Regions from separate parts of the Stutzerimonas sp. C6.4V genome, predicted to be linked through region 2. Evidence: riboswitches for the same ligand, from Rfam matches in the RefSeq annotation. Region 2 holds a riboswitch; the other holds the start of a gene.

Region 1 (7,500 bases), 910 kb from region 2:
GGGTGATCTGCTGTTCTTTGCCACCAGCGGCGGGCGTCGCGTCAGTCATGCGGCCATCTACGTTGGAGAAGGACGTTTCGTACACGCTCCTTCGACGGGCGGAACGGTACGCCTTGACAGCCTCTCCAACAGTTACTGGAAGAGCAGCTACCTCGGTGCCAAGCGCGTGCTCGACAGTGAGCGCCTCGCTCGAAATCCCTGATCCATCGGCGCCTGGCTGGAGGTCAACATGACTGGTGCAAGGGCATTGAACGAACTTCCCCTGCGATGCTGCTCACTGGCGGGGGTAGCTTCCGGGCGGAGTCGCTAGGATGCCGATCCTGCGCTTGCCGGATCCGCCTGAACGTTGCGAGCTCTGCCAGCGCAGCGCCCCGCTGACGCGTCATCACCTGATTCCCAAAGCACTTCACGGCAAGACCTACGTGCGCAAGCGTTTCGCACGAGAAGAGCGCATTACCGCCACGCTCTGGGTTTGCCGGCCCTGCCATAACCAGATCCATCGCCTTTTCAGCGAAAAGGACCTGGCGCTCACGTTTAACAACCGAGACGCCCTGATGAACGACCCGCGCCTGCGCACCTTTGTCGATTGGTTGTCCAGCAAACCTGCCGGTTTCGTGCCCCGCCACTAGCTCCAGAGCGCCTGCCGCGCGGCAGAATATTTCGAAATAATCCTGGGTTTGACATTAGTCAGGTGTCGGATTGTCGCACTTTGGATATGATCGGCGCCCCAACTTCCTCGGGTGCGCAGACCGCGCACAAACCGTTCCCCTTATGCATCTGGTGTCCCATGCCTGAAATACTTCAGCTAGTGCTGATCGGCCTCGCCGTGGCCGCTCTGCTCGGTGTTGTTCTCGAAGAAATAACCCACGTCAACAAAGCCAAGGTGACGCTGTTTTTCGGCACCCTGGCCTGGATGCTGCTGTTCGTGTTCAGCCCAGAGGGCGCCGAGCGCGAACGGGTGCTGGACAGCCTCAACGAAAACATCGCGGAGATCGCCGGGCTGTGGATCTTCCTCGTCGCCGCGATGACCTTCGTCGCGTACCTGAACAAGAAAGGTCTGATCGAAAACCTGATCTACCTGGTCCTGCCCAGGCGAATCAGCGAGCGGGCCCTGCTGTTCCTGACCGCCACCTTTTGTTTCGTGTTCTCGTCGCTGGCTGACAACATCACCGCGACGCTGGTATCGATCACGCTGATCCTCTCGCTCAAGCTCAGTGCCGAGAAGACCATCAAATACGCCGCGCTGGTGGTTTTTGCAGTGAACTCCGGTGGCGTTGCGCTGATTACCGGTGACGTCACCACGCTGATGATCTTTCTGGCGGGCAAGGTCAAGATCCTGCAGTTGTTGCTGTTGGCGCTCCCGGCCTTCCTCGCGGTCATGCTGCTGGCGGCGATGCTCTCGCTGGGCATGAGCGGGCAGGTAGTAGTGGAGAGTCACCGCACCGACGTGCGTCGGGTCGACATCGCCATCGCGCTGATCTTCCTGGGCACCATTCTGAGCACCATCGCCGGCAATTTCTTTTTCCAGATCCCGCCGGTGCTGACCTTTCTGACGGGCCTGTCGATCATGTTCCTGGTGGCGCGCTTCTTCAGCGACGACATCGAGACCGATCCGATCCTGGAGTATGTGCGTCAGGTCGAGTTCGAGACCTTGCTGTTCTTCCTCGGCATCCTCTTGCTGGTCGGGATGCTCAAGGAGATTCATGTGCTCGACGGTCTGGTGCGCATCTACGACCAGGTCCCGGCAGTTTTCGCCAACTACCTGATGGGCCTGCTCTCGGCGGCCATCGATAACGTGCCGTTGACCGCTGCGTTGCTCAAGTCCGGCCTGCAGATGGGCATCGCCGAATGGATGGTGCTGACCTACGCGGTGGGTGTCGGCGGTTCGCTGCTGGTAATCGGCTCGGCGGCCGGCATCGTGGCCATGAGCAAGGTGCCGGGGCTGACATTTGGCAGCTACCTGAAATACAGCCTGTACCTGTTTGTCGCGTTCAACCTGGGGTTTGTCGGTGTCTATCTCACCGGACTCGCGGTGGCCGGCATGCTTGGCTGATCTCGCCTGGGGTCGCGGCAGGTTGAAGCTCGGCGGTTGGGCAACCTGCTGCGTTCACCAATGCAGATTGAAGTGCGAACCAAGCACGAACTGATTGTCCAGCAGATCCCAGCGCTCGACACAGACCTTCTTGTCGGCGCCAGGGTGCAGCTTGAGGCGATTGAAGGAGTTCGGTGAGGTGCCACGCACCCGTGATGACAGCGTGGTTCCTGCCTGAACCATCCAGATCTCCCGCGACAGTTCGGTGTATTGCTTGGACAGCGGCAGTACGTAGGGCAGATGGATGTGGCCACCCATCACCAGATCCAGTCCTTCGTCAGCCCAGCGGTGCAAGGCTGCATCAGCGTTGTGCTGCAGGTTGCTCAGATCGCTCAACACCATTGCGCCAAATGGTTGATGCGCCACCACGATGCGCACCTTTTGCGGGTCGCTCTGTTTGAGGCGTCGCGAGACGGCTTGAACCTGCTCGTCAGTGATCAGCCCGTCCTTGTGTCGGCGCGGGTGAGTGGTGTTGAGGCCAATCACCAGCACGTTTTCATTTTCGAAGGTCGGCTCAAGATCATTGCCAAAATGGCGCCGATAGTTGCGGTAGGGCATCAGGAAACGTGCAAAGAGGTTGTACAGCGGGATGTCGTGGTTGCCGGGAATCACCAGCGCCTCTGGAATTCCATGACCATGCAGACGCTGGACGAATGCCTGGGCGTCGGCGAATTGCCCGGCGCGCGCGCGCTGCGTGATGTCGCCGGAAAAAATCAGCAGATCCGCGCCGTGCTCGAGTACATGGTCTTCCATGGCTTGTAACACGGCCGCCTGCTCGGTACCGAAATGGGTGTCGGAGATCTGCACGATGCTGGTCATGGGCAAGTGACTTCTCGTCTGTATGGTGAGTGACAGGTTGGCATTGTTGCATTCGAAGCCGATCAGCGCCGGGCGTTCCGGTAAACATCTCATCTCCTCGGCCCTAAGCGCATCCAGGGCTGGCCAGGTGCAGGCTGGAGCTGCTTCCGGTTGCGCTGGGAAGGGCCTTGGACTAACCTCCGCGCTGCTTCAGGTGCCCCTGGCGTAAAGCCAGTGGGTGAAACAGGGAAGCCGGTTCATTCGATGAAGATTCCGGCGCTGCCCCCGCAACGGTAGGCGAGACAGGACACCGCTCACAGCCACTGTGCCACAGGCATGGGAAGGCCGCGGTTCCGGGGTGCATGGCATCCGCTCGCAAGCCCGGAGACCGGCCTGTCGCATTCCACGGCAGTGCGGCGGGCGCTGATCGGGGTGCGGCTGCTTGCACCTGCGCTCCCTTCGCATTCTCCGTCTGCCTCATCGACTGATGTCGTGCGGCGGGCACGACGGAGACCTGAACTTGATCTGCAAGACCTTCCATGCTTCTGCAGTTTGCACGCTGCTTGGCCTCGCGCCGCTTTCCATGACCCATGGCGCAGAGCGCCTCCTCGACCTCGACCCTGAAACCGTCCCAGCGAAGCCTGTCGGTCAGCAGACCGCTACGCTGACGGCCACAACGGTTCTCGACCGAGAGAGCATCGAGCGCTGCCAGACGCTGTCGTTGCCCGGCCTGCTTCGCCCCGTACCCGGCCTGTCCATGGCCGGCGGCGCCTACAAGGACGGTTACGGCACATACGACACGACCATCGGCAGCGCAGGAGTTACCGCCGCGGTACGGGTCGTCAGGCCGGGCGCCTGGAGCGTCCAAGGGGATTGCGCATGAGCGATTCCAGCGAGCGCGATGATCGCCACAAGGCACGCATGCAGCGCAAGAAGACAGTGGTCGACGAGAAGATCGCCGAAGCGCAGCAGGAGTACGGGCTGCTGCTGGTACACACTGGTAACGGCAAGGGCAAGAGCAGTTCTGCCTTCGGCATGGTCGCCCGCGCTCTTGGTCATGGCATCAGGGTCGGCGTCGTACAGTTCATCAAGGGTGCGGCCAGTACTGGTGAGGAGAGCTTTTTTCGCCGCTTTCCCGAGGAGGTCCGCTATCACGTAATGGGCGAGGGCTTCACCTGGGAAACCCAGGACCGCCAGCGCGACATGGCCAAGGCCAGGGAGGCGTGGGCGGTTGCCGCTCAGCTGCTGGCTGACCCCGAGATCGGGCTGGTGGTGCTGGACGAGCTGAACATTGCACTCAAATACGGCTACCTGGACCTCGAGCCCGTTCTCGCCGATATCGAGTCGCGCCCGCTGCTCCAGCATGTGGTGGTCACCGGTCGCGGTGCACCGTCGCGCTTGGTGGAGGCGGCCGATACCGTGACCGAAATGGGTATGGTCAAGCATGCGTTCAAGGCTGGTGTGAAGGCTCAAAAAGGAATCGAGTTCTGATGCAGAAGTTCCCGGCATCTTCGAGGAATCAGGCAGCTTGGGTCATGGGCTGGGCGTGCAGCACAGATAAGAGAATGTGGGTGACGCGGCATTCTCGCAGTACCGCTGCGTTGCAGGCGCCCGAACTCGCCTGCGCTGGAACCAGGGGGGCGTCATGAGCGAATCGCGCCACTGCCCGGCACTACTGATCGCAGCACCGGCATCCGGACAGGGCAAGACCACAGTAACCGCCGGCCTGGCTCGCTTGCACAGGCGCCAGGGCAGGCGAGTGCGCGTCTTCAAGTGCGGCCCGGATTTTCTCGACCCCATGGTGCTGGCCCGTGCCAGCGGTCATCCGGTCTACCAGCTCGACCTGTGGATGGTGGGCGCAGATGAAAGCCGTCGGCTGCTGTGGGAAGCGGCGGGCGAGGCCGACCTCATCCTCATCGAAGGCGTCATGGGGCTGTTCGATGGCACGCCATCGGCGGCCGATCTGGCGCGACATTTCGGTATTCCCGTACTGGCGGTAATCGATGGCTCAGCCATGGCGCAGACCTTCGGCGCCCTCGCTCATGGCCTGGCCAGCTACCAGCCCGATCTTCCCTTCGCCGGCGTGCTGGCCAATCGCGTCGGCAGCAATCGCCACGGTGAGGTCCTTCGTGCATGCCTGCCTGCACATACCACCTGGTTTGGTGCACTGCCACGCAGCGAGGCGGTCGGTTTGCCTAGCCGGCATCTGGGGCTGGTGCAGGCGCAGGAGCTGGCTGACCTGGACGCGAAGCTCGATGCGGCAGCCGACGCGCTGGCAGCGAGTGCCGATTGCGACCTGCCGTCATCGGTGAGTTTTCCAGCGCCGGAAGCCGGAACCATCGAGCCGCTGCTCAAGGGCGTGCGCATCGGAGTGGCGCGGGATGCAGCGTTCGCGTTCGTCTATCAGGCCAATCTCGATCTGCTCCAGGCGCTCGGTGCCGAACTGCTGTTCTTCTCGCCCCTGCGATTCTCGAAATTGCCTGCTGTGGACAGCCTGTACCTGCCGGGTGGTTATCCGGAGTTGCATTCGCGCGCCCTTGGCCGCAACCGCGCGATGGGCGAGGCGATTCATGCTCACCACGCCGCAGGCAAGCCGATTGTCGCCGAGTGTGGCGGCATGCTCTATCTGCTCGACGGGCTGACTGACCAGGCAGGCGACCGTGAAGCCATGCTTGGCCTGCTCTCTGGCGAAGCCAGGATGCAGAAGCGTCTTACCGCGCTGGCGCTGCAGGACGTCGAGCTGCCTGAAGGACGTCTGCGGGGGCATACCTTCCACCACTCCTCCCTTGATTCAACCCTGCAACCGATTGCCCGCGGCCAATGCCCGAACTACAAGCGAACGGCGGAGGCGGTGTACAGGCAGGGAAGGCTGACCGCTTCCTATATCCACTTCTACCTGCCGTCCGATCCCGCGGCAGCGGCTGCCTTGTTCAAGCCATGAGCGAGCATGCCTTTACCGATGAGCAGCGCGCCGGGGTCTATCGCGCCATCGCCGAACGACGTGACATGCGCCACTTCAGTGGCGGCGAGGTGGCGCCGGAGGTTCTGGCGCGCTTGCTGGAAGCGGCACACCAGGGGCCGAGCGTTGGATTGATGCAGCCGTGGCGCTTCATTCGCATTCGCAGCGCGGACCTGCGTCTGGCCATCGCTGAGCTGGTCGAGCGGGAGCGGGTGCTTACGGCCAACGCGCTGGGCGAGCGCGGCCGTGAATTCATGCACCTGAAGGTCGAGGGCATCAGCGATTGCGCCGAACTGTTGGTCGTTGCCCTGATGGATGGTCGTGAAACCCATGTCTTTGGCCGGCGCACCATGCCGCACATGGACCTGGCCTCGGCAGCCTGCGCCATACAGAACCTCTGGCTCGCGGCCCGGGCCGAGGGGCTGGGGATGGGCTGGGTCTCGCTGTTCGACCCGAAGGCACTGGCCGGGTTGCTGCAGATGCCGAGCGGAGCCGAGCCGGTGGCGGTGATCTGCCTCGGGCCGGTCGATGAGTTCTATCCGGCGCCCATGCTCGCGTTGCAAGGCTGGACCCAGCCGCGCCCATTGGAGGAGTTGTTGTTCGAGGATCGCTGGGGAGAGACATCTTGAGTCTTGCCCTGAGCTGCCTTGCCGGGGTTGGGTTGGACGCACTGCTGGGTGAGCCCCGCCGCGCTCATCCACTGGTGGTCTTCGGCAGATTTGCCGACCGGATCGAGCGGCAACTCAACGGCCCGGATGGTCGCGGCTGGCGCAGCCACGGGGTCACCGCCTGGTGCCTGGCGGTGTTGCCGCTGACCTTTGTGGCCTGGTTGCTGAGCCTGCTGCCGGGGATCGGCTGGCTGGTCGAAGTCCTCCTGCTTTACGTCGCGCTGGGCCTGCGCAGCCTGGGCGAGCATCTGGTTCCGGTCGCGCTCGCCCTACGCAAGGGAGACCTCACCGAAGCGCGTCGGCGAGTAGGTTTCATCGTCAGTCGGGACACACGTGAACTGGACGAGCAGGGCGTGGCACGCGCGGCCACCGAATCGGCGCTGGAGAACGGCAGCGATGCAGTTTTCGCCGCGCTGTTCTGGTTCGCCGTTGCCGGTGCGCCAGGGGTGGTCCTGTACCGCCTTAGCAATACACTCGACGCCATGTGGGGCTATCGCAATCCGCGCTTCGAGCGCTTCGGCTGGGCCGCTGCGCGGATGGACGACATGCTCAACTTCATCCCCGCCCGGCTGGTGGCGCTGACCTATGCGGTGCTTGGGCAGACAGGTAGGGCATTGCGCTGCTGGCGAAAGCAGGCGCCGCTCTGGGATAGCCCGAATGCAGGCCCGGTGATGGCGGCGGGAGCCGGCGCGCTAGGCGTATCCCTGGGCGGGCCAGCGATCTATCACGGCCAGCTGCACCAGCGACCCGTGCTGGGAGAGGGCAACGCTCCGGTTGCACGCGATATCGAGCGGGCGCTGGATATGGTCTGGACGGGCGTTGGGCTCTGGCTGCTGGCGTTGCTGTTGGGGGGTTGGCTGCATGCTTGAACATGGCGGGCGGTTGCGGGCAGCGGCACAGGCTTTCGATATTCCCTTGGCGCAATGGCTCGACCTGTCCACCGGTATCGCCCCGTACGGGTTCGACCTGCCGGCAGTCCCGGT
Region 2 (7,500 bases):
CCCCGGTGGATGCGTCCGACCACCGGTGGCACGGCGCGCTGTTGGCGTTCGCATACCCCGACCGGATTGCCCGGCAACGCCGTGATGGCGGTGGCGAATACCGCCTGGCCAACGGTCGCGCGGCGGTATTCGGTGAGCCGGATGCCTTGATGAAGGAACCCTGGCTGGTGATCGCCGAACTGGGCAGCCGTCAGGGCCAGCGCGAGGAACGCATCTACCGCGCTGCGGCGCTGGACGCTGCGCTGTTCGACGAGGTGCTGGCTGAGCAGGTCAGCCAGCGTGACGAGCTGGAATGGGACGAGCGTGAGGGCGTGCTGCGCGCCGAGCGTCAGCGGCGTGTCGGTGAGCTGATACTCAGCCGTGAGCCCTTGCCGGGGTTGGATGACGAAGCGCGTGGCCGCGCCTTGCTCGGGCTGGTGCGGCGCAAGGGGCTGGAGTTGCTGCCATGGACACCGGAGCTGCGCCAATGGCAGGCGCGGATCGGCCTGCTCAGGCAGCTCGATCTGCGCACGGGCGAATCGAGCGAATGGCCTGACGTCAGCGACATGGCGTTGCTGGAACGACTCGAAGAGTGGCTTTTGCCCTATCTCGGCAAGGTCTCGCGGCTGGCGCACTTCGCCGGGCTCGACCTGCAGGGCATGCTCGCGACCCTATTGCCCTGGCCGCTGCCGCAGCGCCTCGACGAGCTGGCGCCGGTCGCCATCGCCGTGCCGTCCGGCTCTCGAATTCGGCTCGATTACAGTGAGTCACCACCGGTACTGGCGGTGCGCTTGCAGGAGCTGTTCGGGCTGGCCGATACGCCACGCATCGCCGGCGGGCGCCAGGTGGTGAAGCTGCATCTGCTGTCGCCCGCGCGTCGTCCGGTGCAGGTGACACAGGATCTGGCCAGCTTCTGGGCCAACACCTACATCGAGGTGAAGAAGGACCTGAAAGGTCGGTATCCCAAGCATTACTGGCCCGACGACCCCCTGGTCGCCGAGCCGACGGCGCGGGTGAAGCCGCGCAAATAGCCCGCCGGGTTTTGCCGGCGAACGAAACGCTCAGTCTCTCGGCGCGCGGTAGAGGTGCCGGGTGTCCACGTTGTACAGCGCCGAATCGGCGAAGGCTTCGGCGGTCAGCACCCGGCCAACGAGAATCAGTGCAGTCCGGCGAAATCCCTTCTCGTCCACCTTGGCCTCTATGTCCGCCAGCGTGCCCATCACCCAGTCCTGATCGGGCCAGCTGGCGCGGTGCACCACGGCGATGGGGCAATCCGCGCCGTAATGCGGCAACAGCTCGGCCACGATGCGCGACAGATGCTGCACGCCAAGGTGAATGGCCATGGTCGCGCCATGCCGGGCCAGGTCATGCAGTTCCTCGCCGGGCGGCATGTCCGACTTGGTGGCGTAGCGCGTCAGGATCAGTGTCTGGGAGACCTGCGGCAGTGTCAGTTCGACGTCCAGCAGCGCGGCGCAGGCCGCCGTCGCGGTCACACCTGGGATGATCTGAAAGGCGATGCCGAGCCGGCGCAGATGACGGATCTGCTCGCCGATAGCGCCGTAAAGCGACGGGTCGCCCGAATGCACGCGCGCAACGTCCTGGCCCTTGGCGTCGGCCTGTTGGATCAGCGCGATGATTTCATCCAGATGCAGCTCTGCCGTGTTGATGACTTGCTCGGCGCTATGTCCTTCGAGCACGGCGGCAGGAACCAGCGAGCCGGCGTAGAGAATGACCGGACAGCTGCGCACCAGACGCTGGCCTTTGACGGTGATCAGTTCGGGATCGCCAGGGCCGGCGCCGATGAAATAGACGGTCATGCAAACTCCAATCAGGGAAGGCGGGCGACAGCCAGCGCGCAGGTCGCACTGGCGGAACGCAGCTTGGCGCCGAGCAGTCGAGCTTTCTGGCCGGTCCGCTCGGCCTGGGCAAGCGCGCTGGCCTCGGCAACCCCGGCACTGCCGGTGAGCTGCTTGCTGAGCGATGAAGCGCCACTGAGCGCGCCATCATAAGGTGCGAGCTGCTCGGCTGACAGCCAAACCAGGGGCAATCGCAGGTGCCCGGCCAGTTCCAGCAGCCCCGTTTCGGCTGCTTTATGGGCGCTGCTTGCCAGGCAGTCGATTGCACTGAGCGCAAGGTCATGCTGCTGCAGCACGCGGTGGAGAAGTTGTTCGAGCTCAGCCCGGCTGCAACCCCGGCGGCATCCCAGGCCTGCGACATGCAGGGCTCGGCTTGGCAGCGGGGAGAGAGGGCGTAGGGCGCTATCGGGCGGCATGACAGCTGACGGCTTCCGGGACTGCAAGCAATGCTCGCGGTCGGGTGAAAAAGGGGTGCAAGAACATCACGTGCTTTCCCGAGCGTCAACCGGGCGATTGACCCGCCCCCGGCCTCTGCGTAGCCTTCACGCGTCGAGGTTCTCTGGCGCTGCCAGAGCTAAGAGGGAACACGGAAAAGCCGTGGCTGCCCCCGCAACTGTAAGCGACTTGACCCCGGGTGTGCGTTGTCGAGCACACCAGCCACTGCGCAGGGCGCGGGAAGGCGAGGGTAATTGGCCGACGCATCGTGCGTCGCCCGGTCGTGAGCCAGGAGACCTGCCTCGCTACACATTTGCAACCGGGCGGGGTGCTCCGGTGGTGCTTGATGGCGCACGTCGCCACAAAAGTGTCCGCCTGCCTGCTCATCTTTTTTTCGATGCTTGCAGGGCCGCGATGAAAACCCTTTCCAAACTCCCCGTCACCATCGTCACCGGCTTTCTCGGTGCCGGCAAAACCACCTTGCTGCGTCACATGCTGGCCAATGCCGAAGGGCGGCGGATCGCCGTTATCGTCAACGAGTTCGGCGAGCTGGGCATCGATGGTGAGATCCTCAAGCAGTGCTCCATCGGCTGCAGCGAAGAAGAGGCCAACGGCCGCGTTTTCGAACTGGCCAACGGCTGCCTCTGCTGCACCGTTCAGGAAGAGTTCTTCCCAGTCATGCGCGAGCTGGTGGCGCGCCGGGGCGACCTTGACCATATCCTCATCGAAACCTCGGGCCTGGCCCTGCCCAAGCCGCTGGTGCAGGCCTTCAACTGGCCGGAAATCCGTAACGCCTGCACGGTCGATGCGGTAATCACGGTGGTCGACAGCCCCGCTGTGGCGGCCGGCACCTTTGCCGCCTTCCCCGAGCAGGTCGATGCCCAGCGCAAGCTCGATCCCAATCTCGATCACGAATCACCGCTGCACGAACTGTTCGCCGACCAGCTGGCCAGCGCCGACCTGGTGATACTCAACAAGGCTGACCTGCTGTCACGAGACGCCTTGGCCGCCGTCCGGGCTGAAGTGGCCGAGGAATTGCCCGAAGCGGTCAAGGTCATCGAGGCCCACGGCGGCGAGCTGCCACTCGGTGTGCTGCTTGGCCTGGATTGCGAAACCGAGCTGCACATCGACGGGCGCAAGACCCATCACGATCTCGAAGACCACGAAGAACACGACCACGATGTCTTCGACTCCTTCGCGGTCGAGTTGCCGGAAGTCGCCGAGGACAAGCTGCTGCAGGCGCTTAAGGAGGCCGTGGTCAAGCACGGCATCCTGCGCATCAAGGGCTTCGCCGCGATTCCCGGCAAGCCCATGCGCCTGTTGCTGCAGGGCGTGGGGCAGCGCTTCGACAAGCACTTCGACCGTCCCTGGCAGGCCGGGGAAGCGCGCACCACGAGGCTGGTCATCATCGGGCAATCCCTCGAGCAATCGCTGATTGACGCCGAACTGAACGCGGCATTGGCGGGCTGACCGGCCGTGCATCTGCTGCGCACCCAGCCCGGCCAGCAATTGCCGGCCGACAGCATCGCCGACCTGGGCCAGACGCCTGGCGAGATCGTCGTGCTGTGCACGGGTGATTCGCACCTGTCGCTGCTGGCCGAGGTGGCCGGGCAGTTGCCCGAGGATTATCCCAGCCTGCGGTTGGCGAGCCCGGCGCAGCTGGGCAACAACGCCTCGATCGATTTCTACGTCGAGCAGGTGCTGCAGCACGCCAAGGTCATCCTGATTTCCGTACACGGTGGCGTCAGTTACTGGCGCTACGGGGTCGAGCGATTGGTGGAGCTGGGCGAGCGCGGTGCGAAGATCATCATGGTGCCGGGCGATGACAGCCCTGACCCCGAACTGAGCGAGCTCGGCAACGTTCCGGCCGAGGATAGCCATCGGCTGTGGCAGTTCCTGCGCCAGGGTGGTGTGGACAATGCGCGCCAGTTCTATCACTGCATCGCCAGCCGCTGGCTGGGTCGTGACTATGCCTGGCGCGAGCCCGAGGCGCTGGCGCGGGTGGCGATCTATCACCCGCATCGTCCATCCGCGACGCTGGCTGACTGGCAGCGCGATTGGCAGACGGATGCGCCGGTGGTCGGGTTGATCTTCTACCGCACGCAGGTTCAGGCGGCCAACACCGGCTTTATCGATACCTTCTGCGAGCGGTTGCAAGCGCAAGGGCTCAATCCGCTGCCCATCGCCGTGGCCAGCCTGAAGGAGGCCGCGTGCCTCGCGCAGGTCGAAAACTGGCTGGAGCAGAGCGGCGCCGCGGTGATCATCAATACCACCGGTTTTGCCCAGTCCAGCCCGGACGCGCCGAACCTGCGACCCTTCCGGCTGGACATTCCAGTGCTGCAAGCCATCTGCGCCCTGGACAACCACGAGCAGTGGCAGGCCAACGCGCAGGGGCTGGGCTCTCGGGACCTGGCGATGCATATCGTGCTGCCGGAGCTGGACGGCCGGCTGATTACCCGGCCCATCAGCTTCAAGGGCCTGGCCTGGCGCAGCGAGCGCAGCCAGAGCGACGTGATCTGCTACCAGCCGCATCTGCCAGGCATGGACCACGTGGCCGAATTGGCCTGGCGCTGGGCGCGGCTGGCGCGCCTGCCAAATGCTGACAAGCGAGTCGCCCTCATCCTCGCCAACTATCCGACCCGCGATGGCCGGATCGGCAATGGGGTCGGGTTGGATACGCCAGCCGCTGCGCTGAACATCCTCCGCGCGCTGCAGGCGCAGGGCTATCCGGTGGCCGATCTGCCCGAGAGCGGCACCGCGCTGATTCATCAGCTGCTGGGCGGCGTCACCAACGACCTCGACAACCTGGATATGCGGCCCTGTGCCCAAAGCCTGGCGCTCGAGGAATACCGGGCGTTCTTCGAACGGTTGCCTGTCGCCAACCAGCAGGCCGTGACCGAGCGCTGGGGCACGCCCGAGCTGGACCCAATGTATCGTGCCGGTCGGCTGATGATCGCCGGGCTGCGCTTCGGTTCGACCTTCGTTGGCATCCAACCGGCGCGCGGCTATCAGTTGGACGTGGCGGCGATGTACCACGATCCCGATCTGGTACCGCCCCACGGCTACCTCGCGTTCTACGCCTGGCTGCGCACGCGCTACGCCGCCGATGCAGTAATCCATGTCGGCAAGCACGGCAATCTCGAATGGCTGCCGGGCAAGAGCGTCGGCCTCTCCAATGAATGCTGGCCGGACGTGGTGCTCGGCCCGCTGCCGAATATTTACCCCTTCATCGTCAACGATCCGGGCGAAGGGGCCCAGGCCAAGCGGCGTACCCAGGCGGTGATCATCGACCACCTGATGCCGCCGTTGACCCGTGCCGAAAGTTACGGCCCGCTGCGTGACATCGAGCGCCTGGCCGACGAGTACTACGAAGCCAGCCAGCTCGATTTGCGCCGGGCGGCCGAGCTGCGCAGCGAGATCCTGGTGCTGGTGCGCGAGGCCAATCTGGATCGCGAGCTGGGGCTGCAGTTGAGTGACGACCCCAACAGCTGGCTGCCACAGCTCGATGCCTATCTCTGTGATCTGAAGGAGTCGCAGATCCGCGATGGCCTGCATGTGTTCGGCGAGTCGCCCGAAGGACAGCTGCGGCGCGACACCCTGCTTGCGCTGCTGCGCATTCCCCGAGGCAACGGGATAGGGGCCAACGCCAGCCTGTTGCGGGCACTGGCCGATGATCTGGGATTGGATTTCGACCCCATCAACTGTGACATGGCCGCGTCCTGGCTGGGGCCGCGGCCCGAGGTGCTACAGCGCTGCGATGCCAGCCTCTGGCGCACCGCGGGCGATACGCGTGAGCGGCTCGAGCTGCTGGCGCTGAAGCTGATCGAAAGCGAATCCGCGGGCGTCGGGTCCGCCAGCCGAGCGGTGCTGCAGCAGCTTCGTGAGCATGTCGCGCCCTTGCTCGATGGCTGTGGCATGGGCGAAATGACCGGTTTGCTGGCCGCGCTGCAAGGCCGCTTCGTCTCTGCCGGCCCCAGCGGCGCGCCGAGTCGCGGACGCCTCGATGTGTTGCCCACGGGCCGCAACTTCTTCACCGTCGACGTGCGCAACCTGCCCACCCCCACCGCCTGGCGCATCGGGTTGCAAGCCACCGAGCGCTTGCTCGAACGGCATATGCAGGATCACGGCGATTACCTGCGGCAACTCGGACTGTCGATGTGGGGCACCGCGACCATGCGCACCGGCGGTGACGACATGGCGCAGGCGATGGCATTGCTTGGCGTACGCCCGGTCTGGCAGTCAGGAAGCGGCCGTCTGGAGCGCTTGGAAATCGTGCCGCTCGAAGAGTTGGGTCGGCCACGGGTGGACGTCACGCTGCGGGTTTCCGGTTTTTTCCGCGACGCCTTCGCCAACCTGATCCGCCTCTTCGACGAGGCGGTGCAGGCGGTGGCCGATCTCGACGAGCCGGAAGACATGAACCCGCTTTCTGCGCGGGTCTGGCGCGAATCGCTCCAATTGGAAGACAGCGGCCTCGACGAGGCCGAGGCGCGGCGTCAGGCCGGTTGGCGAGTGTTCGGCTCGATGCCCGGTGCCTACGGCGCAGGCGTGCAGAACGTCATCGACGACCGCCGCTGGCAGAGCCGTGAGGATCTGGCCGAGGTCTATCTGAACTGGGGCGGCTATGCCTACGGCAAGGATGACGAAGGCGTACCGGCACGGGCGCGCTTCGCCGAGAGGCTGCAACAGGTCCAAGCGGTGCTGCAGAACCAGGACAATCGCGAGCACGACATTCTCGATTCCAACGACTACTACCAGTTCCAGGGCGGCATGCTGGCCGCCGCCGAAACTCTGCGTAGCGGCTCGGTCGCGAGCTACCACGGCGACAACAGCCAGCCGGACAACCCGCGGATTCGCAGCCTCAAGGAGGAGCTTGGACGCGTGGTGCGTTCGCGTGCGGCCAACCCGAAGTGGATCACCGGCATGAAACGGCACGGCTACAAGGGCGCCTTCGAACTGGCGGCCACGGTGGATTACCTGTTCGCCTTCGACGCCACCACCGGGCTGATCGATGATCACCAATACGCCCTGTTGGCCGATGCCTACGTGCTGGACAGCGACACCCGTGAGTTCATCCAGCAGCACAACCCCGAGGCCCTGCGGGACATCCTCGAGCGCCTGCTGGAAGCTCAGCAGCGCGGACTGTGGCAAGAGCCCGGTGACTATCAGGAAGCGCTGGAAAACCTGCTGATCGACAGCGAGGAATCATGAGAAGGCGCATTTCCTTCGACGA

What was found. Region 2 has a riboswitch for cobalamin ahead of cobW (cobalamin biosynthesis protein CobW). Riboswitches for the same ligand answer to the same signal wherever they lie in the genome.
Region 1: it holds a riboswitch for cobalamin, as region 2 does, so the genes downstream of both, AC4LFW_RS04415 (hypothetical protein) here and cobW (cobalamin biosynthesis protein CobW) in region 2, are expected to answer to the same signal.

Annotation. Positions count from the first base shown of each region.
Region 1 is NZ_JBZUBM010000001.1:911,245-918,744, forward strand. It holds gene AC4LFW_RS04395 (C40 family peptidase) at 1-202, shown strand, start outside; gene AC4LFW_RS04400 (hypothetical protein) at 312-629, shown strand; gene nhaD (sodium:proton antiporter NhaD) at 788-2,053, shown strand; gene AC4LFW_RS04410 (metallophosphoesterase family protein) at 2,108-2,911, opposite strand; cobalamin riboswitch at 3,086-3,301, shown strand; gene AC4LFW_RS04415 (hypothetical protein) at 3,411-3,773, shown strand; gene cobO (cob(I)yrinic acid a,c-diamide adenosyltransferase) at 3,770-4,381, shown strand; gene AC4LFW_RS04425 (cobyrinic acid a,c-diamide synthase CobB) at 4,536-5,831, shown strand; gene bluB (5,6-dimethylbenzimidazole synthase) at 5,828-6,478, shown strand; gene cbiB (adenosylcobinamide-phosphate synthase CbiB) at 6,475-7,386, shown strand; gene cobD (threonine-phosphate decarboxylase CobD) at 7,379-7,500, shown strand, end outside.
Region 2 is NZ_JBZUBM010000001.1:1,146-8,645, forward strand. It holds partial or broken gene hrpB (ATP-dependent helicase HrpB) at 1-1,010, shown strand, start outside; gene cobM (precorrin-4 C(11)-methyltransferase) at 1,041-1,796, opposite strand; gene AC4LFW_RS00015 (cobalamin biosynthesis protein) at 1,808-2,251, opposite strand; cobalamin riboswitch at 2,371-2,589, shown strand; gene cobW (cobalamin biosynthesis protein CobW) at 2,685-3,740, shown strand; gene cobN (cobaltochelatase subunit CobN) at 3,747-7,478, shown strand.